4 regions of the Pseudomonas sp. GW821-FHT09C10 genome follow, and region 3 is predicted to be linked to each of the others. Evidence: predicted binding sites of a transcription regulator. Region 3 holds the regulator's gene; each other region holds the start of a gene.

Region 1 (7,767 bases), 150 kb from region 3:
GCCCGGCGCAGGCTCGGCCGCGTGGTGTGGATGAACATGCAGCCGTCGCTGATCAGGTCATGGCTGAACAGGCCGCAGAAGATCGAGTTGTACCAGGTCTCGGACAGCTCATCGTCAAAGCGCAGGTCGATCAGGCCGATATAGGCGCTTTTCACCAGCGGCCATAGGTCAATGTCGAGCAATGCGCTGCCCTCGAAGTTCGCACGCAGGCGCGCGCTGACTTCACCGACCTTGTCTTCGTACAGGTTGATCCGCGCCGCCGACGCCGCCTGCCCCTGTTGCCACTGGGCCCTTTCGAAACGCTCGCGGGCACCATCGGTGATCTGGCGAAAGTGTTCGCGGTAATCGTCGAAGCCTTCGAGGATGGTGCGGGCGATAGCGAGGGCAGGCGTGGATGGCGACATGCGGGAAACCTCGAGCGGGCATCGGGAAGCCCTGAGCTTAGCCAGTGTACGCAGGCAGGAGAAGGGTCATTTTTTGCACTGACTTATACAAGTCCGTTCATTTCGTACATTTATTTTCAATTTTTTTAATTCGACCATCCGGTCAATAAACGCACCTCATAGTCGATCCGCGTTTGATCCACACGCCTTGAGCGCCGTGGCCTGGCAGGTAGAAGCCGGAAAACCGCCAACCAGAACGGCCGCGGGTCCTCCATAGGGCTTTGGATCCAACTAAGGGAAACCCCGATTACTACCTTGATGGCACTTTGATATATAGCGCGCCCTCTCCCACCCTAACAAGGTCCGAAGACCGATCCGGGAGCAGGTTCTAATCGCCCAAGGAGCATTGAGATGTCATTGAGGAACATGAGGATCGGTCTGCGTGCCAGTCTGAGTTTTGGGGTTTTGGCCAGCTTGCTGGTGATTGTGGGAATGTTTGGTCTGGGCCAGATGGCCAAGCTGCGGGAAAGCGCGCTGGTCATTGAACAAACCTGGATGCCGAGCATCGAGAATATCCACGACAGCGCAGCCCTGGTGGCCACTGTCCGCCTGGAGTCCCTGCGCCTGGTGAGCACCGACGAATCTCGCGTGCGTGACACCAGCAGAGGCCTGATCAGCCGCACCAGCAGCGAACTGCAAGCCCTACTCGAACGTCATGAAACCTTGCTGAGCAATGACGAAGAGCGCGAACTGCTGAAAACCCTCAAGGGCAATGTCGCGACGTACCTGGCCATCGTCGGGCAGATGGTCGCGCTGGTGGACAAGGATCAACAGCAAGACGCCCTCGACCTGCTCGTCAGCCGTCTCGCCCCCCAGGGCACGCTCCTGAGCCAGAGCCTGGAAAACCTGATCGTCTTTAACCAGAACGGCGTCGAAGCGGCGGCTGATTCGGCCGCACAGATGTATTCGAGCGCACAGTGGATTGTCGGCCTGATTATCGCAGTCGCATTGATCGCCACCTTGCTGCTGGCCTGGCTGCTGACCCGCAGCATCACCGCGCCGATCGGCCAGGCCCTGAACGTGGCGCGCACCATCGCCGCCGGCGACTTGAGCCAGCCGATCGTGGTGCGCGGCCATGACGAACCCGCGCAATTGCTGAGCGCCCTGGCGACCATGCAAGCGCAGCTGCAGACCACCATCCGAGGCATCAGCGAATCGGCGCAGCAACTGGCTTCCGCCGCGGAAGAAATGAGCGCGGTGATGGAACAAAGCACCCGCGGCCTGCAGGCGCAGAACGATGAAATCGAGCAGGCTGCCACCGCCGTGACCGAGATGAGCACGGCGGTGGACGAGGTCGCGGGTAATGCGGTGTCCAGCGCCGAGGCGTCCCAGGCTTCCGATGAAGACAGCAAGCACGGCCACTACCAGATCAGCGAAACCATCAGCTCGATCCAGAACCTGGTGGACGAAGTGCTCGGCGCCTCGAACAAGGCCGAAGGCCTGGCGCTGCAAGCGCAGGACATCAGCAAGGTGCTGGAAGTGATCCGTGGCATCGCCGGGCAAACCAACCTGCTGGCGCTCAACGCCGCGATTGAAGCGGCGCGTGCCGGTGAAGCCGGGCGTGGGTTTGCGGTCGTCGCCGACGAGGTGCGTTCGCTGGCACAGCGCACCCAGGACTCCACCGAAGAAATCGAACAGATGATCACCGGTATCCAGCAAGGCACCCAGGCCACCGTCGAGGCGCTGAACAGCAGCGCCGAGCACGCCGGCCAGACCTTGCAACGGGCCAACAGCGCCGGCAGCGCCCTGGAAAAAATCACCGCCGCCATCTCGCAGATCAGCCAGCGCAACCTGGTGATCGCCAGCGCCGCCGAGCAACAGGCGCTGGTGGCGCGCGATGTGGACCGCAGCCTGGTGAACATCCGCGACCTGTCCACCCAGACCGCCGCCGGCGCCACCCAGACCTCGGCCGCCAGCCAGGAACTGTCGCGCCTGGCAGTGGACCTGAATGGGCTGGTGACGCGGTTTGTCCTGTAATCAGTGAAGGCGGCGTGCAACACTCGCGGCCTTATTGATGTAGGAGTGTTCCGTGAGGCCTGTTGACACCCTTTACCTGCTGGGGCTCGCCGCCATCTGGGGCGCGAGCTTTTTGTTCATGCGCATCATCGCGCCGGAAATCGGCACGGTGCCGACCGCATTTTTCCGCGTATCGATTGCCGCCGCCGGGCTATTGGTGATCCTCGCGATGGCGCGGATGCGCTGGGATTTCCAGGGCAAGTTCAAGACGGTCCTGTTGCTGGGGGTGATCAACTCGGGGATCCCGGCGACCATGTATTCGGTGGCCGCCCAGGTACTGCCGGCGGGTTACTCGGCGATCTTCAATGCCACCACGCCGTTGATGGGGGTGTTGATTGGCGGGCTGTTTTTCAGCGAACGCCTCACCCCGTCGAAAATCGCCGGGGTGTGCCTGGGCCTGTTCGGTGTAGGCGTGCTGACCCGTGCAGGACCGGTGGCGTTTGACCTGGAATTATTGATGGGCGCACTGGCTTGCCTGTTGGCCACCACCTGTTATGGCTTTGCCGGGTTCCTCGCCAGGCGCTGGCTGGACCAGCGCGGCGGCCTGGACAGTCGTCTCGCGGCCCTGGGCAGCATGCTGGGCGCGACCCTGTTTCTGCTGCCGTTGTTTGCCTACAGCGCGATCAGCCATCCGCCGGCGAGTTGGGGTGGCTGGCAGGTCTGGTCGTCGCTGCTGGGGTTGGGGCTGGTGTGTACGGCGTTTGCGTACGTGTTGTACTTTCGGCTGCTCACCGCGATTGGGCCGGTGAGGTCGATGACCACCACCTTCCTGATCCCGCCGTTCGGCGTGTTGTGGGGGGCGTTGTTGCTCGACGAGCCGTTATCAATGGCGCATTTATATGGCGGCGTGTTGATTGCCGGGGCGTTGTGGCTGGTATTGCGGCCTCGAAAACCGTAGGCGCCGGCTGGCCGGCACCTACGGGGGGCATCAGTTTTTGCGGAACACGAAGACCAGCCCAATGATGATCAAGCCCATCCCCAACAGGCTCAGCATCGCGAGCCGATTGCCGAAGATCAGGTAATCCATCACCGCCGTCACTGCCGGCACCAGGTAGAACAGGCTGGTGACATTCACCAGGTTGCCCCGGGCGATCAGGCGGTACAGCAACAGCGTTGCCAGCAACGACACCACCAGGCCCATCCACAGCACCGGCAGGTAAAAGCCGGCGTTGTGTTCAACGTGGAACGGCTGGAACGGCACAAACACCGAACACAACAGCAGCCCCGCCAGGTACTGCACCGGCAGGGTGCCGAGGGGGTTGTCGGTGATGCGCTTTTGCATGATCGAGCCGAAGGTCATGCTTGCCAGAGCCAGCAGCCCGAACAGCATCCCGGCCAGGGACATGCCCGCCAGCCCGATGCCTTGGTAGACCACCATGATCAGCCCGGCCAAGCCCAGACTCAGGCCGAACATCCGGCGCCAGGATCGCTGGCGCTCCATCAGCACCACGGTGAGGATCGGCTGCACCCCCATGATGGTCGCCATGACGCCGGGGGTGACGCTGAGGTCCAGGGCCAGCAGATAGAAAATCTGATAGGCCCCCAGCAATACCAACCCGGTTGCCGCCGCGTACAACATGGGCTTGCCGGGACGCGGCAGTTTCAACCGCAGGACCGGCACCAGGATCACCAGCCCCGCCAGGGCGATGGCAAAACGGATCAGCAGGAAGGCGAAGGGCGAAGCATGGGCCAGGCCCAGTTTGGAGAAGATCGCCCCGCTGCTCCACAGCAGGACAAACAGGCTCGTCGAGGCCGCCGCGGCCACGGAGTGTTTCGAAAGAACGGACATGGTTACCACCTGTAATCAGGCAAAAAAAGCCGATTCAGCCGCAGAGGCTGAAATTCAGTAGTTTTTTTCAGGCAGGCAGAGCGGGCACAACAACGTGCCGATCAGCCCGAAATGCCAACACCCGGCGGTGATACGACTGCGTACACCGGCGTGCTACTGACAGGTGGGGGGTAGTGACTGATCTGCACAGGCTGCTTGTTCGCGCACGGCACGCGCACAGCGTTGACCGCTGAATCGACTACCGCTATGCGCAGGGAAGCTGGCATGTGCTGATCTTTTTGAAGGAATAAGGACGCAAGGACTATAACCAGCCGATGACATGTTTTGCAATCACTTGCCCAAGCCCTTTTGCGGGGAGGCGTTTTCACGTTTCGGCACGCAGGTCATCGCTATAATGCCGACCGGTTTTTTCCAAGGATTCCTCCATGCTCCCACTGCCCTGGCTGTACCTGGCGCTTCTTTCCATCGGCTATGTGCTGGCCTTGGCCTACGGGCAACTGGGCGCACTGGCGCTGGTGTCCGTCGCCCTGCTGTTGATCGCCGGCTATGCCGTACGCCAGCAGCGCACGCCGTGGGCGCGTTACCTGGGTCACGGGCTGTTTATCGTGTTGGCGCTAGGCCTGGCGATGCACTGGCTGCCGGGGTTCCATAACGGTCGCGGCATTGCCCCGCAGCGCTTCACCCCCGATGCCGTGCCGTTCTCGATGTACCTGAACCAGGACAAGCCGCTGATTGGTTTCTGGTTGTTGCTGGCCTGCCCGTGGATTGTGGCGCGGCGTCCGTTGCGCCTGTGGATCTGCGTCACCGCGTTGGTACTGACCCTTACCGCCATCGTTGCGCTGGGTGGCGCAACCCTGCTGGGCGTGATCAGTTGGGCGCCGAAATGGCCGGACCAGGCCTGGCTGTGGGTACTCAACAACCTGTTGCTGGTGACCCTGGTGGAAGAAGCCCTGTTCCGTGGCTACATTCAAGGCGGCTTGAGCCGACGCTTCAAACAGTTGCCCTACGGCGAAAACCTCGCGCTGCTGCTGGCATCGCTGCTGTTCGGCCTGGTGCACCTGGGTGCAGGGTGGCAATGGGTGCTGCTGGCGGGCATCGCCGGGGTCGGTTACGGCCTGGCGTATCGGTTTGGCGGGCTGGGTGCGGCGATTGCCACGCACTTTGGCTTGAATCTGCTTCACTTCGGGTTGTTTACCTATCCGATGCTGGCGGGTTGATATCCACTCGAGGAATGACCAACCCGCCGATTGTTGCAAAAATAAGTTAAATAAACCCCCGTTACCGCCGATACCCAATGAAAGCCTTGCGGATTGAACAATCATGCGTAATAACCAGCCCGTTACCCAGCGCGAACGTACCTTCCCCGCTCAGCAACGGTTGATCTCCACCACAGATGCCAAAGGCGTGATCACCTACTGCAACGACGCATTCGTCGAAATCAGTGGGTTCTCTCGCGACGAACTGGTGCGTGCCCCGCACAACCTGGTCCGTCACCCGGACGTGCCAGCGGCCGTGTTCGGGCATATGTGGACCACGCTCAAACAAGGCTTGCCATGGATGGGCATCGTTAAGAACCGTTGCAAGACGGGCGATCACTACTGGGTTAACGCCTATGTGACGCCGGTCTTCGAAGGCAACCAGGTGATCGGCTACGAATCGGTGCGCATCAAGCCCACCGCCGAGCAGATCCGCCGTGCCGAAGCGCTCTACCAACGCATCAACCAGGGCAAGTCGGCCGTTCCCCAGCGGGACAAGTGGCTGCCGGTGTTGCAGGACTGGCTGCCGTTTATCCTGATCAGCCAGTTGAGCTTCATGATCGGTGCGTCGCTCAACTCCCACTGGGGCTTTGCCCTGGCGGCGGGTTTGTCGGTGCCATTGGGCCTGCTGGGCCTGAGCTGGCAACAGCGCGGCCTCAAGCGCCTGCTGCGCCTGGCCGAACAGACCACCTCCGACCCGTTGATCGCGCAGATGTACACCGACAGCCGTGGTGCCCAGGCGCGCCTGGAGATGTCGATCCTCAGCCAGGAGGCACGTCTGAAGACCTGCCTGACGCGCTTGCAGGACACCGCCGAGCACCTCAACGACCAGGCGGCGCAGTCCAATACCCTGGCGCATAACAGCTCCAGCGGCCTGGAACGCCAGCGCGTGGAAACCGAGCAGGTGGCCACGGCGGTCAACCAGATGGCGGCGACCACCCAGGAAGTGGCCAGCCACGTGCAGCGCACGGCCGACGCGACCCAGGAAGCCAATCGCCTGACCGGTCGCGGTCGCGATATTGCCGGGGAAACCCGCGAGGCGATTCAACGTCTGTCGGTGGCCGTGGGGGAAACGGGCGTGACCGTCACCCAACTGGCCAAGGACAGCGACGAGATCGGCGGCGTAGTCGACGTGATCAAAGGCATTGCCGACCAGACCAACCTGCTGGCGCTCAACGCCGCCATTGAAGCGGCGCGAGCCGGTGAGATGGGCCGTGGGTTTGCGGTGGTCGCCGATGAAGTGCGCCAACTGGCGCAGCGCACGGCTGAGTCGACCGGGCAGATCCACGCCCTGATCGCCAAGCTGCAGCAAACCGCTGCCGCTGCCGTACAAACCATGGACACCGGGCATCGCCAGGCCGAAGAAGGCGTGGCGCGGGTGATGGAGGCGGACCAGGCATTGGTGGGCATCAGTGAAGCGGTGGCGCATATCACCGACATGACCACCCAGATCGCGGCCGCCACCGAAGAGCAAAGCTCGGTGGCCGAAGAGATCAGCCGCAATATCAGCACCATTGCGCTGTTGGCGGACGAGACCTCGGAGCAGGCAATGAACTCGGCGCAGTTGAGTGAAGAGCTGACGCATACGGCGAATACCCAGTATTCGTTGGTCGAGCGTTTCAACCGGTAGACCGATATCGGGAGCAAGCCCCCTCCCACAGTTAACCGCGTACATCCCTTGGAATGCGGTCGAATGTGGGAGGGGGCTTGCTCCCGATTGGCCCTAACAGGCGCTGAGAAACTCAGCCACCTGCACGGCCGCAGCCTCCAAATGCTGCTCATGCGTAAACCCCGAAGCCTTCAACGGCTTCAAATCATGATCTCCCGCCACCAGCCACATCACTTCGATGCTCGGCGACAAATCATAGCCCTCCACCGCCCCCCGATTGCCCAGGGCATCCCGTTCGCCCTGCACGATCAGCGTCGGCGTGCTCAGCCCGGCCAAATGCTCGACCCGTGGTTTCTCCGGTTTGCCCACCGCATAGAACGGATACCCCAGGCACACCAGCCCGTCGGCGGCCAATTCGTCCGCCAACAGACTCGCCATGCGCCCGCCCATGGACTTGCCGCCAATGGCCAGTTTCCCAGCGACATGACGTCGCACCTCGGCATACACCCCGCGCCAGGCTTCCAGCAGTCTTGGCGCCGGGTTGGGTGGGCGTTTGCCGCCGTCCACCCGGCGCTGGGCCATATAGGGAAACTCGAAGCGCAACACGTTGACGCCATGCCCGGCAAGGCGTGCAGCCATGTCGTTCATGAAGGA
Region 2 (7,767 bases), on a different contig from region 3:
ACTACCCGGGATGCCAGGTCATCAGGGCGGAATTTGGCCAGGAAGTCATCGGCACCGACTTTCTTGACCATCGCCTGATTGAATACGCCCGACAACGAAGTATGCAGGATGATATGCAGTTTTTGCATGCGTGGATCGCTGCGTATCTCTGCAGTGAGGGTATAGCCGTCCATTTCCGGCATCTCGATGTCAGAGATCATCATCAAGAATTCTTCTTCCGGCTTCTTACCTTCATCCACCAGCTTGCGCAGGTAATCCAATGCCTGGCGCCCGTCATTGAGGGCGACAACGTCCACGCCGACGGTTTGCAGGCAACGAGTCACCTGTTTGCGCGCTACCGAGGAGTCATCCACCGTCAGTACACGCAGCGAGACCGCCTTGTGCGCCGTTTCGGCGTCGACCACTCCCACGGAAATCGACTCCGAGGTGGGCGCCACTTCGGCGAGGATCTTCTCCACGTCGATGATCTCGACCAACTGGTTATCGACCCGCGTCACCGCCGTGAGGTAGTGATCGCGACCGGTGCCCTTGGGCGGCGGATGGATCTCTTCCCAGTTCATGTTGACGATGCGTTCCACCGAGCGCACCAGGAAACCCTGGGTCTTGGTGTTGTACTCGGTAATGATCACGAACGGGTTCTCGCGATCCTGCAGGCCGGCCGAGCCGGTGGCCAGGGCCAGGTCAAGAATCGGGATAGTCGCACCACGAATATTCGCCACACCGCACACCACCGGACTGGACTTGGGCATGATCGTCAGCTTGGGACATTGCAGCACTTCCCGCACCTTGAATACGTTGATGCCATACAGCTGCTTGCCATCCAGGCGAAACAGCAGCAACTCCAGGCGATTCTGCCCTACCAGCTGTGTACGCTGGTTTACTGAATCCATTACTCCTGCCATGCCATGACTCCTACGCTAAAACCTTTGGCTATACCTACAAGGGCGGCGCGCCCCAACACTAAAACGGCACGAGCTTTGCTATTTGTTCAATTATGGACATTACAACGACAGTTTCCCGACGCCTTCACCTGACACGGTTTTGCAGATCGCTCTGCGCACCGCTGGCGCTGCTTGCCTTCAGCCTGGGCACCACGGCCCGTGCAGAGAACCTCACCTTGCCTGATCTACTTATCGGCGTCACTCAAGGCTTTCTTGAGTTCACTGTAGAAGATTATCTGGCAACCACACAGACGCCGGGGCGTTATGAAATCCAGGTCAACCAGTTGGACCCGCGTCTGCGCATGCCGATGTGCGACAAGGAATTGACAGCGACCCTGGAAAGTCCCGCCCAACCCATCGGGCGCGTAACGGTCAAGGTACGCTGCGAAGGCGCCTCGCCCTGGACCGTGTTCGTACCGGCCCAGGTCAAATTGTTCCGTGATGTGGTGGTGGTTGCACGCCCACTGAAGCGCACGGGCATCATCGATTTCGAGGATGTCGTACTGCGTGAGCGCGACATCAGCCAGATCAGCCAGGGCTACCTGACATCCCTGGACCAGGCCATCGGGCAGAGATTGACCCGACCAGTGGTCACCGATCAGGTGATTACCCTGGTGCACCTGGAACAGGCGGAGGTCATCCGCAAGGGCGACCAGGTGGTGATTTCCGCGAGCAGCGGCGGCTTGAATGTGAAAATGCCGGGCGAAGCGCTGTCCAACGGCGGCATGAGCGAACAGATTCGCGTCAAGAACCTCAACTCCAACCGCGTGATCAAGGCGCGAGTAACAGCCCCAGGGCAAGTCGAGGTCGCTTTATAGATTACTGGTACAGGACGCTGGGTTTTCCTACACTGTGCACGAGAGGCCCCGTGCGGAGATTTATTGTCATTCGCGCCTAAAGTTTGTCCGGGTATGGCCGAAAACATGGCAAGCGTCCAAATACCCAGAGGTTTTTTTATCATGGTCATCGATTTCAGCCGTTTGAATAACACCCCGACGACGTCAGGCACTACGCGCACTACCAGTCCCAAGGACAGCGTAGAAGCCAAGGCCCCGGCGCTGCCCGCCAAGGCAGAACAGGCCAGTGCCAGCCAAAGCGGGGAATCCGTACACCTGAGCAATGAGGCTCAACAGTTGCAGAAGGTCACTGACTCGCTGCGCGATCAACCGGTCGTCAATAAAGCCCGCGTGGCCGAATTGAAACAGGCGATCGCCGATGGCAGCTATAAAGTCGACAGCAACCGTGTAGCCAGCAAGCTGCTTAACTTCGAAGCCGAGCGCTAGGCAAAGGCCTGCGCAGGGCTTTTGGACGCTTAAAACCCAAGGCCAGCCATGCATCACGACGAACATTTGCTTCAACTGATCATTGATGATCTAGCGCCGACGCAACAATTGCTCGAGCTGCTCAAAGAAGAATCACTGGCCCTCTATGGCCGGGACATGCCGCTGCTGGAAGAAATTCTGGCACGCAAGCAGTCGTTGATCGTCCTGCTGGAACAGCACGGCAAAAAACGCAGCCAGATCCTCATCAGCCTCGGCCTGCCGGCAGACCACGACGGCCTGGCGCAGTTGGCCAGCCACTCCTCGGTCGGCGATCAACTGCTGAGCCAGAGCAAAGAACTCAACCAATTGCTCGCCCAGTGCCAGGAAGCCAACCTGCTTAACGGTCAGTCGATCCAGCTTCAGCAAGCTACGACCGCCAACCAGTTGCGTATACTCCACGGCGGAGAGCCTCCGGCACTCTATAACGCCCAGGGCTCCACCTCGCGCCTGGTCAAGCCAAGCACCCGCAGCCAAGCCTGACACCGGTTTACAGCGCGCCCTATCCAAGGCCCGCCACATGCTGGCAAAATGCCGGTTCTTGCGTGTAGTCGTATTTTGTCTGGAGATGGAAGAACCGTGTTCAACGCCCTTAATGCGGAAGATGCCCCGCAGCCACCCAAGGTCCTCACCACGCCTCTGGAAATCGCCGGCACCTTGCGGATGCTGCAAGACAGCCATGACCCGCTGATCATCACTTTCCACGAACGCAGCCAGCGCTTCCAGAGCTACCTGGTGGATGTCAACCGCGACAGCAACTCGCTGGCGCTGGACGAAATGATCCCCCGCGACGGCGAGCGCTACCTCGAAAACGGCGAACCCTTTCGCATCGAAGGTTTCCATGATGGCGTACGCGTCGCCTGGGAAAGCAATGGCACCCTGACCATCAGCGAAAAAGGCGGGCACCGTATCTACACCGGCAGCCTGCCGGACGAGGTGGTCTACCATCAGCGCCGCAATGCCTTCCGCGCCGCATTGAAGCTGGCGCAACTGGTGAATATCGAGCTGGGCGGCGAAAAGCTTCAGTTGCCGATCAACGGCAAACTGCTGGATATTTCCGCCACCGGCTGCAAATTGCGTTTTGAAGGCGATATTTCCGAGCGCCTGCAACTGGGCCAGGTCTACGACCGATTTATCGCAGCCCTGCCGTTTGGCAGCATGACCACCGCCGTCGAACTGCGATACCTGCACTTCGAGGAAAGGATCAACACGACCTTTGCCGGTGTGCGCTTCCACAACATGAGTGGTTTGGTGCAACGCCAGGTCGAGCGTTTTGTGTACCAGCTGCAGCGTGAAGCACGACGGTTCGACAAAGACGACGATTTTTGATCCTTAACCATCGCAGCAAAAAAACGGGCAGCCCCCTTTGGGATCTGCCCGTTTTTGCTTTCAGGGGCGCGCCCTGCTCAATTCGTGGGGATGCTCGTCCGGCCCCAGAGGCTCGGGTGGTCCTTCGAAGGCGGGCTCATCCACCGGCAGCTCCGGATCGACCTGCGGCTCGGGATCGGGGACAGTCTGCATCTGCTCCTGCACCACCTGCTCGTCCACCCGCGGGTCCAGCGCCGCCACCAGCGGTGAACTCGACATACTGTCGGGCATTGCCACGTGATGCAGGGGGGCATCTTCCACCTGGTGCAGATTGGTCACCGCCTTAGGCCGGATTCGCCACACCAGGATCAGCGCGCACAGACTGAAAAACGCATACAGCATCTGGCTGCCGAACAGCTTCATCACCACACCCGCCAGCAACGGCCCGACACTGGCGCCGATACCGTAGGTCACCAGCAGCATGGCCGTCAGCGATACCCGGCGATCCCCCTCTACATGGTCGTTGGAAAACGCCACCGCCAATGGATACAGGCAAAACTGCACGAGAGAACACAGGAAGCCCGCCACAAACAGCACTTCCAGCGGCACTTGGGTCATGATTGCCAACGGCAGTGCCGCCACCGCCAGGCACAAGGCGAAGCAGCGGATCAGCAGCGCGCGATCATAACGATCCGACAACCAGCCCAACGGCCACTGCACCAGCAACCCGGCAAAAATGCAGCTACCCATGAACAGGCCCACCTGCTCAGTGCTCAACCCTTGCTGAGAGGCATACAGCGGCGCCAGACCGTAGAACGAACCGACGATCAACCCCGCACCCAACACCGTACTCAGCGACTGCGGCACACGCTTGATAAAGAAGCGCGGCTCCATCGGCGCAGGATGCAAGGCCGCCGGGTGAATGCGTCGGGTCATGGCCACCGGCACCAGGCACAAGGCGAAGCACAGCGCCACCAGCATCAGCAACTCCAGGCCAAGCTGGGGATGCATCACCAGTATCAACTGGCCCAATACCAGACCCAGGTAGGAGGCGATCATATAACCGCTGAACACCACGCCACGCTGCTTGGCATCGGCCTGCTCATTGAGCCAGCTCTCGATGACCATGTACTGGCACATCATCCCCAGGCCCACGATTACCCGCAGCACAATCCAGGCCGGCAGCCAATCGACCAGGCCATGGCCCAGCACCGCCGCACCGACAATCCCGGCACAGGTGGCGTAGGCACGAATATGCCCAACCCGGGCAATCAGGCGATGCCCGATCTTGCCGCCCAGCACCAGGCCAAAGTAGTTGGCCGCCATCAGTGCACCCACCCATAGGCTGTCGACGTGGTCGGCCGCCAGGCGCAAGGCCAGGTAGGTACTGAGCAGGCCGGAGCCAATCAGCATCATCAAGGAGGCGAAATAAAGGGCTCGAAAAGATTTCCAGATCTGGCGCATCGGCGTTCCGAGCGGCTCCTTGCGGTGAGAGACAGGGCTATCGGCATGATAGTCCGGGGTGACCGGGTCCGGACAGGCAACATGTGCTGTTTCCGGGGATTATTTTGCTTAACAGCTCAGACGCTGTCGGATGGCGCGCAAGGTACATCGTTGCGACAAATACATCATGGCACCTGCTGTGAACCTTGATCGGCGGCAAGGTTCGACCCGGGTGCAAAAAGATCAGAGCCCACAAAAAAACCCCGCCAGGAGGTTCTGTGCGGGGCTTTCTTTATGAGCTACGAATCTGGTGTCCCAGGGCCGGTTCGAACGGCCAACCTTCCCCTTAGGAGGGGGATGCTCTATCCAATTGAGCTACTGGGACAAATGACAGCCATCAGGCCAAGGGCACTGCGACAGACGGCGTGCATGTTAACGGCCGGACTGGGTTTTGTCATGTCGTCCGTGGGCTTTTTGAGTGTAGGCCGAGCCTTACCGGAACGATGGCGGTTTCACCCCGCAAATACGGGCACTTGGCCTGATCGTGCAAAATGCACTCCTCCAAAATGCCAGCATTGCAAATTGCAACCCCGTACCCTGCTAAAGTAAACTCAAGCCCTTGATTTTAATGAATTTATATTTTGGCACGACACCTGCAACAGTTCTCCTGCAAGCCCCATTCAGCCAAGGCATTAAACGGAGAACACGACCATGAACAGTGCCATTCTGTTAGCTCTCAACACCGTCGCCCTGGCTGCACTGGTGATGTTCCACTTTCAATCGACGGGCAGCAACGACCCCGCTCAGATTAGCCAGCAGGCAGTCCCCCACCACTTGCAACAACGTCCGCAACTGGCCGTGATGACACCGAATGCACAAGCGCCAGTACGCCTGACTCAAGGCACCCAGGCCGCGCCCGCATCTGAACACTGGGTTTTTTAAGGACACTGATGATGAGCAAATTTGCCTGGCTGTTTCTGTGCCTCACCATCGCCACAGGCCTTATGGGACTGAGTGCAAGCTCCCAGGATGGGCAAACCAGCGCATTCGTCGCTGCCGGCGTTTTCGCAAGCCTGCTTCTGTTGACGCTCGTCGTGGGTCGCCGAATCAAATTTGACCCGGTTTTACGCTGACACCTCCCTTCTCTGCTCTGCCCTCCCCCTACCTTATGTCGCCTCGCCCTAGTAAATCGGCAAATTGCCACTAGTCTTAAAACTAAGGGCAAAAGGCCACTTTGCTATAGGATGTGCGGCCTCAAACCCTGTGCTGGCCTGGATTTACGGAAAGTTCCGTTGCGGAATCGCGCATGGAAAAGTTTTCCAACCAGTCCGCAAAAATGCAAATGAGTGCTGGCATAAAGCCTTTAGGCAGTTCAATATTTGTCACAGAATTGACGCCAAGGAACTGGCAAATCTGAGGCATGATGCGGCCTCTTTGCAATTCGGGTTGAACTTTGGTCGTGAGTCTTGTCTTAACACTCATCTTGCGGCCAATTCCAATAACCGCTCCCCTGAACTAACCGGTTAAATATATGCGCCCATTGAAACAGGCAATTTATTCCAGCCGTACGGCTGACAAGTTCGTCGTACGTCTGCCAGACGGAATGCGGGAACGCATTGCCGAGGTGGCTCGCAATCATCACCGCAGCATGAACTCCGAAATCATCGCGCGCCTGGAGCAGAGCCTTATTCAGGAAGGTGCGCTGGGTGACGAACTGAGCATGCGCCTGGACAGTCCTGAGCTGTCGCTGCACGAACGCGAACTGCTGCAGCGTTTTCGTCAGCTCTCCCATCGCCAGCAAAATGCCCTCGTCTCGCTTATCGCGCACGACGTCGAGGCGGCCGCAGAAGCCAATTGATCCGCCACTGAAAGCCGAAGCCAGCCGTGTGCTGGCTTTTTTTTGCCTGGGATTCATACCAGGCTCGACATTCTTATCACGTAGCAGAGGGCGCCCGCCCGAGACAGATCAGAGCAAAAAGATCGTCGCCAAACCGAGGAAGATGAAGAAGCCACCACTGTCGGTCATGGCCGTGATCATCACACTGGCGCCCATGGCCGGATCGCGCCCAAGGCGTGCCAGGGTCATGGGGATCAGCACCCCCATCAGGGCCGCCAGCAGCAGGTTGAGGGTCATGGCAGCGGTCATCACCACCCCCAGGGACCAACTGCCGTACAGCAAGTAGGCCACCACGCCAATCACCCCACCCCACACCAGGCCATTGATCAGGCCCACTGCCAACTCCTTGCGCAGCAGGCGCGAAGAGTTGGCGGTACTGACCTGGTCCAGCGCCATGGCGCGTACGATCATGGTGATGGTCTGGTTGCCCGAGTTACCACCAATGCCTGCCACAATCGGCATCAACGCCGCCAGGGCCACCAGCTTCTCAATGGAACCTTCGAACAGCCCGATCACACGGGAGGCGATAAACGCGGTAATCAGGTTAACGGCCAGCCAGGCCCAGCGGTTATGCAGGGAACGCCAGACTGACGCAAAAATATCTTCCTCTTCACGCAAACCTGCCATGTTGAGGACTTCGGTTTCACTCTCTTCACGAATCAAGTCGACGATTTCATCGATGGTCAGACGGCCGATCAGCTTGCCGTTCTTGTCGACCACCGGGGCAGAGATCAAGTCGTAGCGCTCAAAGGCCTGCGCTGCGTCGTAGGCATCTTCATCGGGATGAAAGCTCACGGTATCGCTGGCCATCAGGTCAGCAACTTTTTTCTCCGGATCATTGACCAGCAGACGCTTAATC
Region 3 (7,767 bases):
CACACGATCGATGCCACCGGCCAGGTCGACACGCGGCGGAAAAATGATCCAGATGAGGATCTGCATCGCGCGCTTGAACGAACTCATCGGTGACTGCAGCAACGCGGCGCCCACCGTGCCGCCAATCACGATCAGCGCCGCCGGGCCGTTGGCCAGGGCGCCCAGGTGACCGCCTTCGAGGTAGTTGCCGCCAATAATGGCGACAAACGCCAGGATGATGCCGATCAGGCTCAATACATCCATCAGAGGCAGGCCTCCACCAGATGCCTGCCGATGTCGTCCAGGCTGTAGACGGCGTCGGCCAGGTCAGCCTTGACGATGGCCATGGGCATGCCATAGATCACGCAGCTGGCTTCGTCCTGGGCCCAGATCGCACTGCCGCCCTGCTTGAGCAGGCGCGCGCCTTCACGGCCGTCGGCGCCCATGCCGGTGAGCACCACCGCCAGAACTTTGTCGCCATAGGACTTGGCCGCCGAACCGAAGGTGATGTCCACGCACGGCTTGTAGTTGAGGCGCTCATCGCCCGGCAGGATTTTGATCGCGCCACGGCCGTCGACCATCATCTGCTTGCCGCCCGGAGCCAGCAACGCCAGGCCAGGACGCAGGATGTCGCCATCCTCGGCTTCCTTGACGCTGATGCGGCAGAGCTTGTCCAGGCGCTCGGCGAAGGCCTTGGTGAACGCGGCGGGCATATGCTGGATCAACACGATCGGCGCCGGGAAGTTGGCCGGCAATTGGGTCAACACGCGCTGCAAGGCGACCGGGCCGCCGGTGGAGGTGCCGATGGCGACCAGTTTATAGGCCTTGCGCTTGGGCGCAGGCGAATGGGCAGCCGCCGGTGCCGACGTCCGCACCGGCGGCGCGGCAGGCCGTGCAACCGGCGCAGGTGCCGGGCGGCCAAACGTGGAACCGGCAGGCGCCGCCGGCGCAGCAACCGGTGCCGGCGCAGGGGCTGGCGCGCTGAACAGGCTGCGGCGGTTGCTGCGGGAAATACTGTGGACTTTCTCGCACAGCAGTTGCTTGACCTTCTCGGGGTTGCGCGAAATGTCTTCGAAATTCTTCGGCAGGAAGTCCACCGCCCCCGCATCCAGCGCGTCGAGGGTCACTCGGGCGCCTTCGTGGGTCAGCGAGGAGAACATCAATACCGGGGTCGGGCAGCGTTGCATGATGTGCCGGACTGCCGTGATGCCATCCATCATCGGCATCTCGTAGTCCATGGTGATCACGTCCGGCTTCAACGCAATGGCTTGATCAATCGCCTCTTTGCCGTTGGTGGCCGTGCCGACCACCTGGATGCTTGGATCGGCGGAAAGAATTTCCGAGACGCGGCGGCGGAAGAAACCCGAATCGTCCACCACCAGGACCTTGACTGCCATAAACACTCCGTTAGGTGGGGCGGGCAATACCGCCCTGCCCCACCAGAATCAAATACGCCGAGCGGCGTAACGCTTGAGCATGCTCGGAACATCGAGAATCAGCGCGATCCGACCGTCACCGGTGATGGTCGCGCCCGACATGCCCGGGGTTCCCTGCAGCATTTTGCCCAAAGGCTTGATGACCACTTCTTCCTGGCCCACCAGTTGATCGACGACAAAGCCGATACGCTGGGTGCCCACGGAGAGGATCACCACATGGCCTTCGCGCTGCTCTTCATGGGCTGCCGATGCAACCAGCCAGCGCTTGAGGTAGAACAGGGGTAACGCCTTGTCCCGCACGATCACCACTTCCTGGCCGTCGACCACGTTGGTGCGCGACAGGTCGAGGTGGAAGATCTCGTTGACGTTGACCAGCGGGAAGGCGAATGCCTGGTTGCCCAGCATCACCATCAGGGTCGGCATGATCGCCAGGGTCAACGGCACCTTGATGACGATCTTGGAGCCCTGGCCCTTGGTCGAGTAGATGTTGATCGAGCCGTTGAGCTGGCTGATCTTGGTCTTCACCACGTCCATGCCCACGCCACGGCCCGACACGTCGGAAATCTCGGTCTTGGTCGAGAAGCCGGGGGCGAAGATCAGGTTGTAGCACTCGGTGTCGGTCAGGCGGTCGGCGGCGTCCTTGTCCATCACGCCGCGCTTGACCGCGATATTGCGCAGGATGGTCGGGTCCATGCCCTTGCCGTCATCGGTGATCGACAGCAGGATGTGGTCGCCTTCCTGCTCGGCCGCCAGGATCACTTTGCCGCCACGGGACTTGCCCGAGGCCTCGCGTTCTTCCGGGGTTTCGACACCGTGGTCGACAGCGTTGCGCACCAAGTGGACCAGCGGGTCGGCCAGGGCCTCGACAAGGTTCTTGTCGAGGTCGGTTTCTTCACCCACCAGTTCCAGGTTGATCTCTTTCTTCAGCTGGCGCGCGAGGTCGCGAACCAGGCGCGGGAAGCGACCGAAGACTTTCTTGATCGGCTGCATGCGCGTTTTCATCACCGCGGTCTGCAGGTCGGCGGTGACCACGTCGAGGTTCGACACGGCCTTCTGCATGGCCTCATCGCCACTGCTCAGGCCCAGGCGCACCAGGCGGTTACGCACCAGTACCAGCTCGCCGACCATGTTCATGATGTCGTCCAGCCGCGCGGTATCGACCCGCACGGTGGTTTCGGCCTCACTGGCCGGTTTTTCCGCGACCGGTGCGGCAGCGGCACGCGCTGGAGCCGGGGCAGCAGCCGGCGCAGGCGCAGGCTTGGCGGCGGGCGCGGCGGCTTTGGCGGCAACCGGTGCCGCCGTGGCTGCAGCAGCGGCCGGGGCGACTTCGGTGAACTTGCCCTTGCCGTGCAGATCGTCCAGCAGTGCTTCGAATTCGTGATCGGAGATCAACCCATCGTCCGCAGGCTTGGCGCCGGCAGCGGGTGATGCCGGGGCCGCAGCCGTAGCGGCGACGGCCGGCAAGGCATCGGCCGCGAAGGTGCCCTTGCCATGCAACTGGTCGAGCAACGCTTCGAATTCATCGTCAGTGATGTCGGTGCTGGCAGAAGCGGCAGGCGCATCCGCAGCATCGGCGGCGGCACCGGCAGGCGCCACGGCGTCGGCAGCGAACTGGCCCTTGCCGTGCAATTGATCGAGCAGGGACTCGAACTCAGCGTCGGTAATGTCCTCGCTGGTCGGCGCGGCAGCCGGGGCAGCCGGGGCAACCGCAGCCGGCGCTTCGGCTTCGGCCTTGACGGCACTGAGGGAGCTGAGCAGTTGCTCGAACTCGCTGTCCGTCACATCAGGCTCCGCCACCGGTTCCGGCTCGGGTGCGGCTTCGACCACCGGCGCTGCCGAGGTGTCGGCCGGCTCTGCATAGCGCGCCAGGGCGGCCAGCAGTTCCGGAGTGGCTGCGGTGATCGGGGCACGCTCGCGCACTTCGCTGAACATGCCGTTGACCGCATCCAGTGCTTCGAGAATCACGTCCATCAACTCCGAATCAACGTGACGCTCACCCTTGCGCAGGATGTCGAACACGTTCTCGGCGATGTGGCAGCACTCCACCAGCTCATGGAGCTGGAGGAAGCCGGCGCCCCCTTTTACAGTATGAAAACCGCGAAAAATTGCATTGAGCAGGTTCGCATCATCCGGGCGGCTTTCCAGCTCGACCAGTTGTTCGGACAGTTGCTCTAAAATTTCGCCGGCCTCTACAAGGAAATCCTGAAGGATCTCTTCATCGGCGCCGAAGCTCATGTGGGTGCTCCTTAGAAGCCTAAACTGGATAACAGGTCATCTACGTCATCCTGACCTGACACAACGTCTTCACGTTTATCGGCATGAATCTGCGGACCTTCACCCTTGGCGAGATGTTTTTGTGGATCTTTTTCAGAGAGGATCGCTTCGCGGTCATGTTCGATGCCGGCAAAACGGTCGACCTGGCCGGCCATGAGTACCAATTTGAGCAGGTTGCTTTCCACTTCGGTGACCAACTGGGTCACACGCTTGATCACCTGACCGGTCAGGTCCTGGTAATCCTGGGCGAGCAGAATGTCATTGAGGTTGCTGGAAACCATGCGGTTTTCCTGCTCGCTGCGTGACAAGAACCCTTCGACCCGACGGGCCAGCTCACGAAACTCTTCCGCACCGACTTCACGGCGCATGAAGCGGCCCCAGTCAACGCTCAGGGCGTGGGCTTCCGTGGCCATGCCGTTGACCAGGGGCGTGGCGTTTTCCACCAGGTCCATGGTGCGGTTAGCCGCCGCCTCGGTCAGCCTGACCACATAGGACAGGCGTTCGGTGGCGTCGGTGATCTGCGAAATCTCTTCGGCCTGGGGCATGTGCGGGTCAATCTGGAAATTGACGATCGCGCTGTGCAGCTCGCGTGTGAGCTTGCCCACTTCCTGGTACAGGCCGCGGTCACGGGTCTGGTTGAGCTCATGGATCAACTGCACCGCGTCGCCGAACTGGCCTTTTTCAAGGCTGTCAACCAACTGGTGAGCATGCTTTTTCAGGGTCGACTCAAAGTCTCCCTGTGACGTTTCTTTATGCTCCATAGCTCCCCCGCGATGGCATCAGCCGTGGATGCGTTCGAAGATCTTTTCGATCTTCTCTTTCAAGGCCTGTGCAGTGAATGGTTTGACCACGTAACCGTTGACCCCGGCCTGGGCGGCTTCGATGATCTGTTCACGCTTGGCTTCGGCGGTCACCATCAACACGGGAAGGCTGCGCAATTTTTCGTCGGCACGCACGTGGCGCAACAAGTCGATGCCGGTCATGCCCGGCATGTTCCAGTCCGTTACCAGAAAGTCGATGCTCCCGCTGTTGAGGATCGGAATCGCCGTAAGGCCGTCATCCGCCTCGACCGTGTTTGTGAACCCAAGGTCACGCAACAGGTTTTTTATGATCCGCCGCATCGTTGAGAAGTCATCAACGATGAGGATTTTCATGTTCTTGTCCAATTCGACCTCCAAGCAGTCTTAAACGCGCCCAGCACCTGGACGCGCCATTTCAATCAACAGGCATTACACAAAAAGGACTGCCAAGGGCACCACGGCCCGAGCCCGCGAAGGCCTATCACCTTCGCGGTATCGCTTTGCAATGCTCCCCACACTGCCTGTCAGCGCGCTCGCCACTCTCCCAGACGCCCCCGCAAGCGGGCCGCGCACTGGCTATGCAACTGGCTGACACGGGATTCGCTGACCCCCAGGACCTCACCGATTTCCTTGAGGTTCAGCTCTTCGTCGTAGTACAGCGCCAATACCAACCGCTCGCGCTCCGGCAAGTTGGCAATGGCGTCCGCCAACGCGCCCTGGAAACGCTCATCTTCCAGGTCACGGGACGGCTCCATATGCGCGCTCGCGCCGTCCTCGTGCAGCCCTTCGTGTTCGCCGTCCTGCAACAGGTCGTCGAAACTGAACAGGCGGCTGCCCAAGGTATCGTTCAAAATCCCGTAATAATCGTCGAGACTCAATTGGAGTTCGGCCGCAACTTCGTGATCTTTAGCGTCGCGACCGGTTTTTGCTTCAATTGCACGAATTGCGTCACTGACCATGCGTGTATTGCGGTGCACCGAACGCGGCGCCCAGTCACCCTTGCGCACTTCGTCGAGCATCGCGCCACGGATGCGGATACCCGCATACGTCTCGAAGCTCGCGCCCTTGCTCGCGTCGTACTTGGTCGACACTTCGAGCAGACCGATCATGCCCGCCTGGATCAGGTCTTCGACCTGGACGCTGGCGGGCAGACGTGCCAGCAGGTGATAGGCGATGCGCTTGACCAGTGGCGCATAGCGCTCGATCAACTCGCCCTGGCTGTCACGGGCAGATTTCTTGTAAGCGTTATAGCCGTTCGCTGTCATAGCACCGGTCCTGCACTCGTCTGATGCACCAATCGCTCGACGAAAAACTCCAGATGCCCCCGAGGGTTGGCAGGCAACGGCCAGGTATCGACCTTCTGGGCAATAGCCTTGAACGCCAATGCGCACTTGGAACGAGGGAACGCTTCGTAGACTGCACGCTGCTTTTGCACAGCCTTGCGCACACACTCGTCGTAGGGAACTGCACCGACGTATTGTAAGGCGACATCGAGAAAGCGATCCGTGACCTTGGTCAACTTGGCGAACAGGTTGCGGCCTTCCTGCGGGCTCTGGGCCATGTTGGCCAGGACGCGGAAGCGGTTCATGCCGTAGTCACGGTTAAGCAGTTTGATCAGGGCGTAGGCGTCGGTGATCGAGGTGGGTTCATCGCAGACCACCAACAAGACTTCCTGCGCCGCGCGCACGAAGCTGACCACGGACTCGCCGATCCCGGCGGCGGTGTCGATCACCAGCACGTCGAGGTTGTCGCCAATGTCACTGAATGCCTGGATCAGGCCGGCATGCTGCGCCGGGCTCAGGTGCACCATGCTCTGGGTACCGGAGGCGGCCGGCACGATGCGGATCCCGCCAGGGCCCTGGAGCAGCACGTCGCGCAGCTCACAGCGCCCCTCGATCACATCGGCCAGGGTATGTTTGGGCGTCAGTCCCAGCAGAACGTCGACGTTCGCCAGCCCCAGGTCAGCATCCAGCAGCATGACGCGACGGCCAAGCTCTGCCAGGGCCAGGGACAAATTCACTGACACGTTAGTTTTCCCGACGCCACCTTTGCCGCCGGTCACCGCGATCACCTGTACGGGATGCATGCTGCCCATTTTATTTCTTTACCTTGTCTTGCTTAGACGCAGGCTACATGGCTTGGCCGCGTGAATCGCTTGCAGACCATCGATGTAGGTACATTTCACGGTGTTCATCGCACCTCAACCCACCCGTTTTGCCGGGTTGTGGTAAAGGTCGGCGAACATATCGGCCATCGCTTCCTCGCTAGGCTCTTCTTGCATTTGCACGCTGACGGCGCGGCTGACCAGCTGATGACGGCGCGGCAGATGCAAATCATCCGGGATCCGCGGCCCGTCGGTCAGGTAGGCAACCGGTAGTTCATGGCTGATAGCCAGGCTCAACACTTCGCCCAGGCTGGCGGTTTCATCCAGTTTAGTCAGGATGCAGCCGGCCAGACCGCAACGCTTGTAGCTATGGTACGCAGCGGTAAGAACCTGTTTCTGGCTGGTGGTTGCAAGCACCAGGTAATTTTTCGACTTGATGCCACGCCCGGCCAGGCTTTCCAGTTGCAGGCGCAACGCCGGATCGCTGGCCTGCAGGCCGGCGGTGTCGATCAGCACCACGCGCTTGCGCAGCAACGGATCGAGCGCGTTGGCCAGGGACTGGCCCGGGTCGACGTGGGTGACCGGCACATTGAGGATACGGCCCAGGGTCTTGAGCTGTTCCTGGGCGCCGATGCGGTAGCTGTCCATGCTCACCAGTGCGATGTTGTTCGCGCCGTACTTGAGCACATAGCGCGCCGCCAGCTTGGCCAGGGTGGTGGTCTTGCCCATGCCGGCAGGGCCAACCATGGCGATCACACCGCCCTCTTCCAGGGGTTCGATTTCCGGGGTGGCGATCATCCGCGCCAGGTGGGCCAGCAACATGCGCCAGGCCTGGCGAGGCTCTTCGATTTCGGTGGTCAGGGCCAGCAGGTCGCGGGACAACGGGCCGGACAGGCCGATGCGTTGCAGGCGGCGCCACAGGTTGGCCTGGTGCGGTTTGCTGCCTTGCAGTTGGGTCCAGGCCAGCGAGCCCAGTTGCACTTCCAGCAGCTCGCGCAGGCCGTTGAGTTCAAAACGCATCGAGTCGAAGACACGCTGGTCGACTGCTGCAGCCGGGGCTGGCGCGGCAGGACGCGGCGGTTCGATGAACGTTGGCTCAACCAGCGGCTCGGCGGCGGTCAGCGGCAGGCCGGCGAACAACTGGCGATTGGTGGAGGCATCGCTGTCGCCACGC
Region 4 (7,767 bases), on a different contig from region 3:
GCGCGCGCTGGCGGATCAGCGTGTCTTCACTGATCTTGCGCTCCACCAGCAGCAGGTTGCGGCTGTGCTGGGACAAGGCCAGTGCATCCTGGGCGTTTTCAGTCAGCAGCAGGTCGATCTGGCTCATGCCGAACAGGTCGTCGCCCACGGTGAGGCCCAGTTGCAGTTGCAGGGTGATGCCGCTGTCGGCGACTTCGATCTGCAGTTCATGGCCCAGGGCGCGTAGCAACTCACCACAGCAAATCGCATTGGTCAGGTAGTCTTCGCCGCTGTCTTCGCTGTGGAACAGCATCAGCGTGCTGCCGTCGTTGAGGGTGTGCAGTTCGCTCTGGTACAGCGAGGCGGCCTGGTCGAGGCAGTCGCGGTAGCGCTCCAGCAGTTCGGTCAGGCGTGCGCGGGGCAGGCGACGCAATTGGTCCTGGGCACCCAATTGCACGGCGAGCACAGCGCTGTACTGCGGCTCGCTGCTGCGTACCGGCGCCGCCTTGGGGGCTATTGCGGGGCTGTCGGCTGACGTATCGCGCAGGTCGGCGAAGGGGTCTTCATCGTCCAGCTCGTCTTCTTCGGCCTTGAAGGCATGGCGCGGTGCAGGCTTGAGGCCCGCCACCGGCGGACGCTCGTCGAAACCCGGGTCACGCAGGTTGCGCACTTCGAACTCGGGCTCTTCGTCGTAATCGGTGTCGTCGTATTCAGGCTCTGGCTCGACCTCGGGCACCACCGGTTCCGGGGCGAAGCTGGCGTGCAGCTGGCGGGCAAGGTCGCCGATTTCATCCTGGCGGTCGGTTGCCGGGGTGTGCTCGTCGATGTCCCGCAGCCAGATGCGCAGTTGCATGAGCGGCGTGGAGATATGCCGCCCCAGGCGCAGGCTCAGGGCCAGGGCCAATGCCAGCAGGATGGCGCTGAGGATGCCCATGCTTTGCAGGCTGATGGTCATCGGCTGCTGGAACTGCTGCATGTCGAGGCTGATACGCAGTTGGCCGGCCTTCACATCCTGAAACGTGATATTGCTCTGGTACAGGCCTTCGGCTTCGCCCAACAGGCCGTTTTTCGGGCGCTGCCCGGCTTCGGCCATGATGCGGTTGTCCACGCTGTAGATGGCGGCATGGGCCACCAACGGGTTCTTGGTCAGGTTGTTGAGCAGCACGTTGAGGCTGAGGATGTCATTGGACACCAGCAGCTCAGTCGCCGAAGTGGCGGTCTGCGTGGTCAGGCTCTCGCCCAGGGCGTCGGCTTGCTCGTGCATGGCCTGCTTGAATTGCAAACCCATCACGCAGGCGTAGATCACCAGGGCCAATGCGACCAGGATCACGTTATGGCTGGCGATGCGTAATGCGATCGGTACACGGCGGTGGCGCAGTGCCCGGAAGATCAGCAGGAAGAAGTTGTCGGTTTTTACTGGCGTGGGCCGGTTCACTTGAGCTCGGCTCTTGGTCCGTGAAGTTGACGCGCAGTATAGCGACAGGCCCAAGACCGGCAAAGCGCTGGCTGTGCCCGATGGTCACTGAAAGTGGGTAGAATGCGGTTTTTTTCCAGCCTGGGGGTGCGCCTTGCGCGAAATTGTCCTGATTAACATCACTGGTGAAGACCGCCCAGGTCTTACCGCAGCCATTACCGGCGTTCTGGCCCAGGGTGGTGTGAACATTCTCGACATCGGCCAGGCGGTGATCCACGACACGCTGTCGTTCGGCATCCTGGTGGAAATCCCCAGCACCGAGCAGGCCTCATCGGTGCTCAAGGACATCCTGTTTACGGCGTATAAGCTCGATCAGCAGGTGCGTTTCACCCCGGTGTCCGAAGCGGATTACCAGCAGTGGGTGGCCGGCCAGGGCAAGAAGCGCCATATCGTGACGCTGCTGACCCGCAAGGTCACCGCCGAACAGCTGCAGCGCGTCAGCTCCATTACCGCGCAGTATGGTTTGAACATCGACCATATCGACCGTCTGTCGGGGCGCATGCCATTGGACACCCCGGCCGACAAGGGCAAGGGCTGCATCGAGTTCTCCGTGCGCGGTGAGCCGGCCGACCCGCAAGCCCTGCGCGCCGAATTCCTCAGCGTGGCCCAGGAACTGAATGTCGATATCGCCTTCCAGGAAGATTCGCTGTTCCGCCGCAACCGCCGTCTGGCGGTGTTCGACATGGACTCCACGCTGATCGAAGCCGAAGTCATCGACGAACTGGCCAAGGCGGCCGGCGTGGGTGAGCAGGTGTCCGAAATCACCGAGCGCGCCATGGCCGGGGAATTGGATTTCCGCGCCAGCTTCAAGGAGCGCCTGGCCTTGCTCAAGGGCCTGGACGTGAGCGTGCTGGACTCCATCGGCGCGTCGCTGCGCCTGACCGAAGGCGCCGAAACCCTGTTTGCCGAACTCAAGCGCCTGGGCTACAAGACGGCAATCCTGTCGGGTGGCTTCACCTACTTCGCCAAGCAATTGCAGGCCAAGCTGGGCATCGACTATGTGTTCGCCAACGAATTGGAAGTGGTGGATGGCAAGGTGACCGGCGTCGCGGTCGAGCCGATTGTCGATGCGCAGCGCAAGGCGGATCTGCTGAAGGAACTGGCCCACAAGGAAGGTTTGCGTCTGGAGCAGACCATTGCGGTCGGTGACGGCGCCAACGACCTGCCGATGCTGGCCATTGCCGGTTTGGGTGTGGCATTCCGTGCCAAGCCATTGGTCAAGCAATCGGCCAAGCAGGCGATTTCTACCCTGGGGTTGGATGGCGTGCTGTATCTGCTGGGTTTTCGCGACCGCGACGGTCAGTTGTAACTGACTAAATGTGGGAGGGAGCAACCCCCCTCCCACATTGGGTTCGGCGTCAGGCTTTAGGTAAAGCGATGCCTTGGCCCATCTGCACCGGCGAACCCGCCACCAGTTCTTCAGCCCACTTCACCTGATCCGGCCCGAACAGCACGATCGCAGTGGAGCCCAACTTGAAGCGACCCAGTTCCGCACCCTTCTCCAGGTGAATCGGCGCGCGCGCAGCTTCGTCATAGCGGAAGGTTTTCAGCTCGCGCTTCGGCGGAGTCACCAGGCCGGCCCATACGGTTTCAATCGACGCGACAATCATCGCACCGACCAATACCACGGCCATCGGGCCGCGTTCGGTGTCGAACAGGCAGACAACGCGCTCGTTACGCGCAAATAACTCCGGCACGTTTTCGGCGGTAGTCTGGTTCACCGAGAAAATCCGCCCAGGTACGTAGACCATTTCACGCAGGGTACCGGCCAGAGGCATATGCACACGGTGGTAGTCCTTCGGCGACAGGTAGATGGTGGCGAAATCACCGCCCATGAACGGCGCGGCGACCGCTGCATCGCCGCCCAACAGTTCCAGCACGCTGAAGCTGTGGCCTTTGGCCTGGAACACACGACCGTGTTCGATGGGGCCAAGCTGGCTGACTGCGCCATCGGCTGGGCTCAATACGGCGCCAGGGGTCTGGTCCAGTGGGCGGGCACCGTCTTTCAGGGCGCGGGTGAAGAAGGCGTTGAAGTGCTCGTAAGCGGTCACGTCTTCCACCAGGGCCTGGGACATGTCCACTTGATAGCGCTTGGCGAACCACGTGGTGAAGGCATTCTTGAACCAGCGCACGCGGCACTCGGCGATGCAGCCGGCCAACCGCGACAGCAGGTGGTGCGGCAGCAGGTACTGGCTGAGGATAAACAACTGCTTTTTCATTAACTGTCCTTAAACCTTAAATCTCGACGGGGGTGTCGGGGTGGTTGCCCCATTCGCCCCAGGAACCGGCATAACCTTTGACTCGCGGATAACCGAGCGCCTTGGCCACCAGGTAGGTGAAGCCAGAGCGATGATGAGTCTGGCAGTGGGTGATGATTTCTTTGTCTTTGGTCAGCCCGAGGTCTTCGAGGATCTGCGGCATGTCGCGGCGAATGCGCAGGTTGCGTGCCTTGTCCATGCCGGCAGTCCACTCGAAATTCACCGCGCCGGGGATGTGGCCGCCTTTGGCCGCGAGGACTTTCTCGCCGGAGTATTCCAGCGGGCCACGGGCATCCCAGATGCCCAGGTCGGCAGCCCCAAGACGGCTTTGCAGGTATTCGCGGGTGGCGGTGGGGCCATCGTGCAGCGTAAGGCTGACCGGGCCGCCGGCCGGGGCGGGCACGTCGGTGGAGAGCGGGTGCTTGCCCTCCAGCCACGCCAGCAGGCCGCCATCCAGGTAGTGGTATTTCTGGTGGCCGATCACATCGAGCATCCAGATGAAACGCCCGGCCCAGCCCCCGCCTTCGTCGTCATAGACCACGTAGGTAGCGTCGGGCGTGTGGCTCAGTTCGCCGAACAGTTTCTCAAGCTCGGCCTTGCCGGGCAGCAGGCCGGGTGCCGGCGCCTGGCCCAGCTGGGTGCGCTTGGGGTCAACGAAATGCGCGCCGGGGATGTGCCCTTCGGCGTAGCGGGCGGCACTGGTGAGGTCCACCAGAATCAGGTGTTCGGCATCCAGTTGAGCGAGCAGGTCACTGGACTCGATCACCAGCGGCAAGCCAGAGAAGTCAGGCATGTGAGGTCTCCTGGGCACAAATGTTGGCGATTAAAGGACGGCGATTGTAGCGCAAGCATCAAGCGCTGCGGTTGGTAAAGCTGTGCAGGGCTTTCTCGATGCATTGGGCGGTTTTACCGAAGGCCTGCACGGTGGTTTCCGAGAACGGCCCGCCGCCCTGGTCGGCGACCATCACCATCACCACGCGACCGTTGCAGCTCATGGACCGCAACAACAGGTGCTCGCCGGTGAACAGGCGGCGCAGGATCGGCGGCAGCAGTGCCGAGAACTGGGCGTGGTTTTCCGGTGTGAGGCGCACCTGGGCGGACTTTTCCAGCAGGCGCTGCAGCAGCGTGCTGTTGACCACATCCAGGCTCAGGTTGGCGGCGTCCTTCGGCAGGCCGTCGGCCTGATGTACGCGCAAGGTGCTCAGGGCACGATCGGCCATGAACAGCATGACGCGCTGCATGCCGCTGGCCACCAGGGCCTCCTTGGCGCACGTGGTCAAATGCATGGCGTTGGCAAAGCGGCTCGGCTCTACCAGCAGTTCGGTACAACGCTTGCGCCAGACAGCCAGGGCTTCGGCGGTGGGCGGTGGTGCAGGCAGCAGGCCGCGATGAATCTTGTGCACATGCCACGGCCAGATCAGCGACAGCGCCGGGTGCCAGAGGTCGGGCATCAAGGTGCTGCGAGCGCTGGTGACGGCTTGCTGGTGCACCTGTTGCTGCACCTCGCCCAGGGGCTGTTGCAGGTACAACGCGGTGAGGTACTGCCAGCGCTGGGTGTGCGGGCAGGTCCAGGACTCCTGGGCCGACATCGCCAGGCCGTTGGCCAGCAGCACCGTATTGGCCGGCTGATTCAACCAGCGGCGCAGGTTGGGATCGGCGTCGAGCAATTGCTGGTGACGAAGAGGGTCGTCTTCGCGGGCGATGTGCAGGGCCTTGACCAGCAAGCGCTGCTCGGTCCGCAGCAAGGTATACCCCTGGGATACCCAGATCGGCAGGTGCCAGGTCTCGGTCAGGCCGAGGCACAGGTCCAGCAGGCGCACGCCGAACAATGCCTGTTCGACCTTGCGTGCCGACTCGCCTTTGTGGATGACCCGCAGTTCCCATTCTTCCAGGAGCTTGGGGTAGGCAACGGCCATCGGCCACAGCGGTGAAAGAAACAGCAGGCTGCCCCAGTGAATGTCCTGCCACAGCCGCGCCAGGCGACTGCCGAACAATCCATTGGCTTGTTGCGAGGCGTGCTGGCTGACCAGCAACAGCTGGCGCAGCGCTACGGGAATTTCATGGGCCGGCACCGACGGCAGGCGTGCCAGCAGTTCCTCGGCGCGTTTGAGGCCCAGGCGGTTAAGCGCCACTTCGAGGTTTTCCGCCGGCGCCGTCAGGCTGCCATGGGTGTGGCTGTTGGCCTCGCGCATGACGCTGAGTACGAGGGCCGGGCTGTTTTGCATCAGCTCGGCAATATCTCGCAACGAACTGCGGCTATCGCGGATGGCTTTGCACACGCGGTCATGGCTGGCCTGTGGAACAGGCAGCAGCACTTCGTCCAGGCGCTTGATCCAAGCGGCTAGAGAAGCAGGTTTTGCAGTTGGGACTGTCGTTTCATTAGCCATGATTGGGGCGCGATCATCACTTGCGGTCAACACACCCGGAGCGGGCCGAACTGGCTTTTCGCCTTAACGGGCTATAGTCTGGCGCAGTTTTGCCGATAAGTAGAACAAGAGTTTTTCAGTTCCCCCAAATATGTCCATGAACCCGACGGCGCAAGTACTCATCTCCTATGGCTAAAATTATCGGCATTATCGTCGTCTTCGCGAGCGTGCTCGGCGGCTACGTCCTGTCCCACGGTAAAATTGCGGCACTGATCCAGCCTTTCGAGGTGATGATTATCGGTGGTGCGGCATTGGGTGCCTTCCTGCAGGCGAACCCCGGCTACATGACCATGCACGTGATCAAGAAGTCGCTGAGCATGTTCGGTTCGCGCTTCACACACACGTTCTACCTGGAAGTGCTGGGCCTGGTTTACGAGATCCTCAACAAGAGCCGCCGCGAAGGCATGATGGCCATCGAGGCCGACATCGAAGACGCCGCGGCCAGCCCGATTTTCGCCAAGTACCCGGCCGTGCTCAAAGATGAGCGCATGACCGCCTACATCTGCGACTACCTGCGCATCATGTCCTCCGGCAACATGGCTCCCCATGAGCTTGAAGGCCTGTTCGACATGGAATTGTTCAGCCTCAAGGAAGAATTGGAGCATCCTTCCCATGCCGTGACCGGTGTAGCCGACGGCATGCCCGGCTTCGGTATCGTCGCGGCGGTACTGGGTATCGTGGTAACCATGGCCTCCCTGGGCGAAGGTGACCAGGCGGCTATCGGCATGCACGTAGGTGCGGCGCTGGTGGGTACCTTCTTCGGTATTCTCGCGGCCTACGGCTTCTTCGGCCCGCTGGCGACCTCCCTGGCCCACGACGCCAAGGAAGAAATCAACCTGTACGAATCGATCAAGGCCAGCCTGGTGGCGTCCGCTTCCGGCATGCCGCCTTCGTTGGCGGTGGAGTTCGGTCGCAAGGTGCTGTACCCGAAGCATCGCCCAAGTTTCGCCGAGCTGGAACAAGCGGTTCGCGGTCGCTAAGCCATGGAAAACAACCAGCCGATAATCATCAAGCGCGTCAAGCGCTTCGCTGCGGGGCACCATGGCGGCGCCTGGAAAATCGCCTTCGCCGACTTTGCCACGGCGATGATGGCGTTCTTCCTGGTGCTGTGGCTGATGTCCACCGCCACGCCCGAACAGAAGATTGCCATTGCCGGCTACTTCAAAGACCCGATTGGCTTCTCGGAAAGCGGCACGCCCTTCGTGATCGACCTGGGCGGTTCGCCGCAGTTGGCGCCTGAGCGCACCATCAACCCGGAAGTCAAAACCGAAGCACCGCAGGAAAAAATCCCGATCGAGCGCGATACCGTCGAAGCCATGGCCGAGCAGGTCGAGCAGGAGCGTCTTGAACTGTTGCTGCAAGAGTTGCAGACCAAGGTTGAGGAAAACCCGCAACTGCTGAAGTTCAAGGATCAGATTTCGTTCGAGATCACCCCGGATGGCTTGCGTATCCAGATCACCGACGCCGCCAACCGGCCGATGTTCGACTCTGGCAGCGCGCGTTTGAAACCGTACTTTGAAGACATCCTGCTGGCCATGGCCGACACCATCAAGGCGGTGCCGAACAAGATCAGCATCAGCGGCCACACCGATGCCAAGCCTTACGCGGGCCAGGGTGACTTCGGCAACTG

The links. Region 3 encodes FliA, which starts transcription of late flagellar genes. Its sites were predicted from a motif close to CTAAAGTTTNNNNNNNNNNNGCCGNTAA; they were not measured.
Region 1: AC07OT_RS22365 (methyl-accepting chemotaxis protein) is a predicted target of FliA. The motif match lies at 5,512-5,539, and genes of this name have one in related genera.
Region 2: flgM (flagellar biosynthesis anti-sigma factor FlgM) is a predicted target of FliA. The motif match lies at 1,836-1,863, and genes of this name have one in related genera.
Region 4: motA (flagellar motor stator protein MotA) is a predicted target of FliA. The motif match lies at 6,170-6,197, and genes of this name have one in related genera.

What each region holds. Positions count from the first base shown of each region.
Region 1 is NZ_JBWKPE010000012.1:171,763-179,529, forward strand. Features, by position in the region: gene aceK (bifunctional isocitrate dehydrogenase kinase/phosphatase) at 1-404, opposite strand, end outside; gene AC07OT_RS22345 (methyl-accepting chemotaxis protein) at 810-2,420, shown strand; gene AC07OT_RS22350 (DMT family transporter) at 2,473-3,357, shown strand; gene AC07OT_RS22355 (DMT family transporter) at 3,388-4,248, opposite strand; gene AC07OT_RS22360 (CPBP family intramembrane glutamic endopeptidase) at 4,674-5,465, shown strand; gene AC07OT_RS22365 (methyl-accepting chemotaxis protein) at 5,569-7,134, shown strand; gene AC07OT_RS22370 (alpha/beta family hydrolase) at 7,228-7,767, opposite strand, start outside.
Region 2 is NZ_JBWKPE010000003.1:143,121-150,887, forward strand. Features, by position in the region: gene AC07OT_RS07620 (chemotaxis protein CheV) at 1-902, opposite strand, end outside; gene flgA (flagellar basal body P-ring formation chaperone FlgA) at 995-1,759, shown strand; gene flgM (flagellar biosynthesis anti-sigma factor FlgM) at 1,901-2,224, shown strand; gene AC07OT_RS07635 (flagella synthesis protein FlgN) at 2,273-2,743, shown strand; gene AC07OT_RS07640 (flagellar brake protein) at 2,840-3,589, shown strand; gene AC07OT_RS07645 (MFS transporter) at 3,650-5,032, opposite strand; tRNA gene AC07OT_RS07650 (tRNA-Arg) at 5,320-5,396, opposite strand; gene AC07OT_RS07655 (hypothetical protein) at 5,723-5,953, shown strand; gene AC07OT_RS07660 (PA3371 family protein) at 5,965-6,144, shown strand; gene AC07OT_RS07665 (Arc family DNA-binding protein) at 6,543-6,869, shown strand; gene mgtE (magnesium transporter) at 6,978-7,767, opposite strand, start outside.
Region 3 is NZ_JBWKPE010000012.1:24,457-32,223, forward strand. Features, by position in the region: gene AC07OT_RS21625 (flagellar motor protein) at 1-243, opposite strand, end outside; gene AC07OT_RS21630 (protein-glutamate methylesterase/protein-glutamine glutaminase) at 243-1,376, opposite strand; gene AC07OT_RS21635 (chemotaxis protein CheA) at 1,425-3,650, opposite strand; gene AC07OT_RS21640 (protein phosphatase CheZ) at 3,662-4,450, opposite strand; gene AC07OT_RS21645 (chemotaxis response regulator CheY) at 4,469-4,843, opposite strand; gene fliA (RNA polymerase sigma factor FliA) at 5,014-5,754, opposite strand; gene fleN (flagellar synthesis regulator FleN) at 5,751-6,584, opposite strand; gene flhF (flagellar biosynthesis GTPase FlhF) at 6,690-7,767, opposite strand, start outside.
Region 4 is NZ_JBWKPE010000011.1:93,238-101,004, forward strand. Features, by position in the region: gene AC07OT_RS20675 (AhpA/YtjB family protein) at 1-1,414, opposite strand, end outside; gene serB (phosphoserine phosphatase SerB) at 1,548-2,762, shown strand; gene asd (archaetidylserine decarboxylase) at 2,812-3,672, opposite strand; gene AC07OT_RS20690 (rhodanese-like domain-containing protein) at 3,689-4,504, opposite strand; gene AC07OT_RS20695 (HDOD domain-containing protein) at 4,563-6,098, opposite strand; gene motA (flagellar motor stator protein MotA) at 6,266-7,117, shown strand; gene motB (flagellar motor protein MotB) at 7,121-7,767, shown strand, end outside.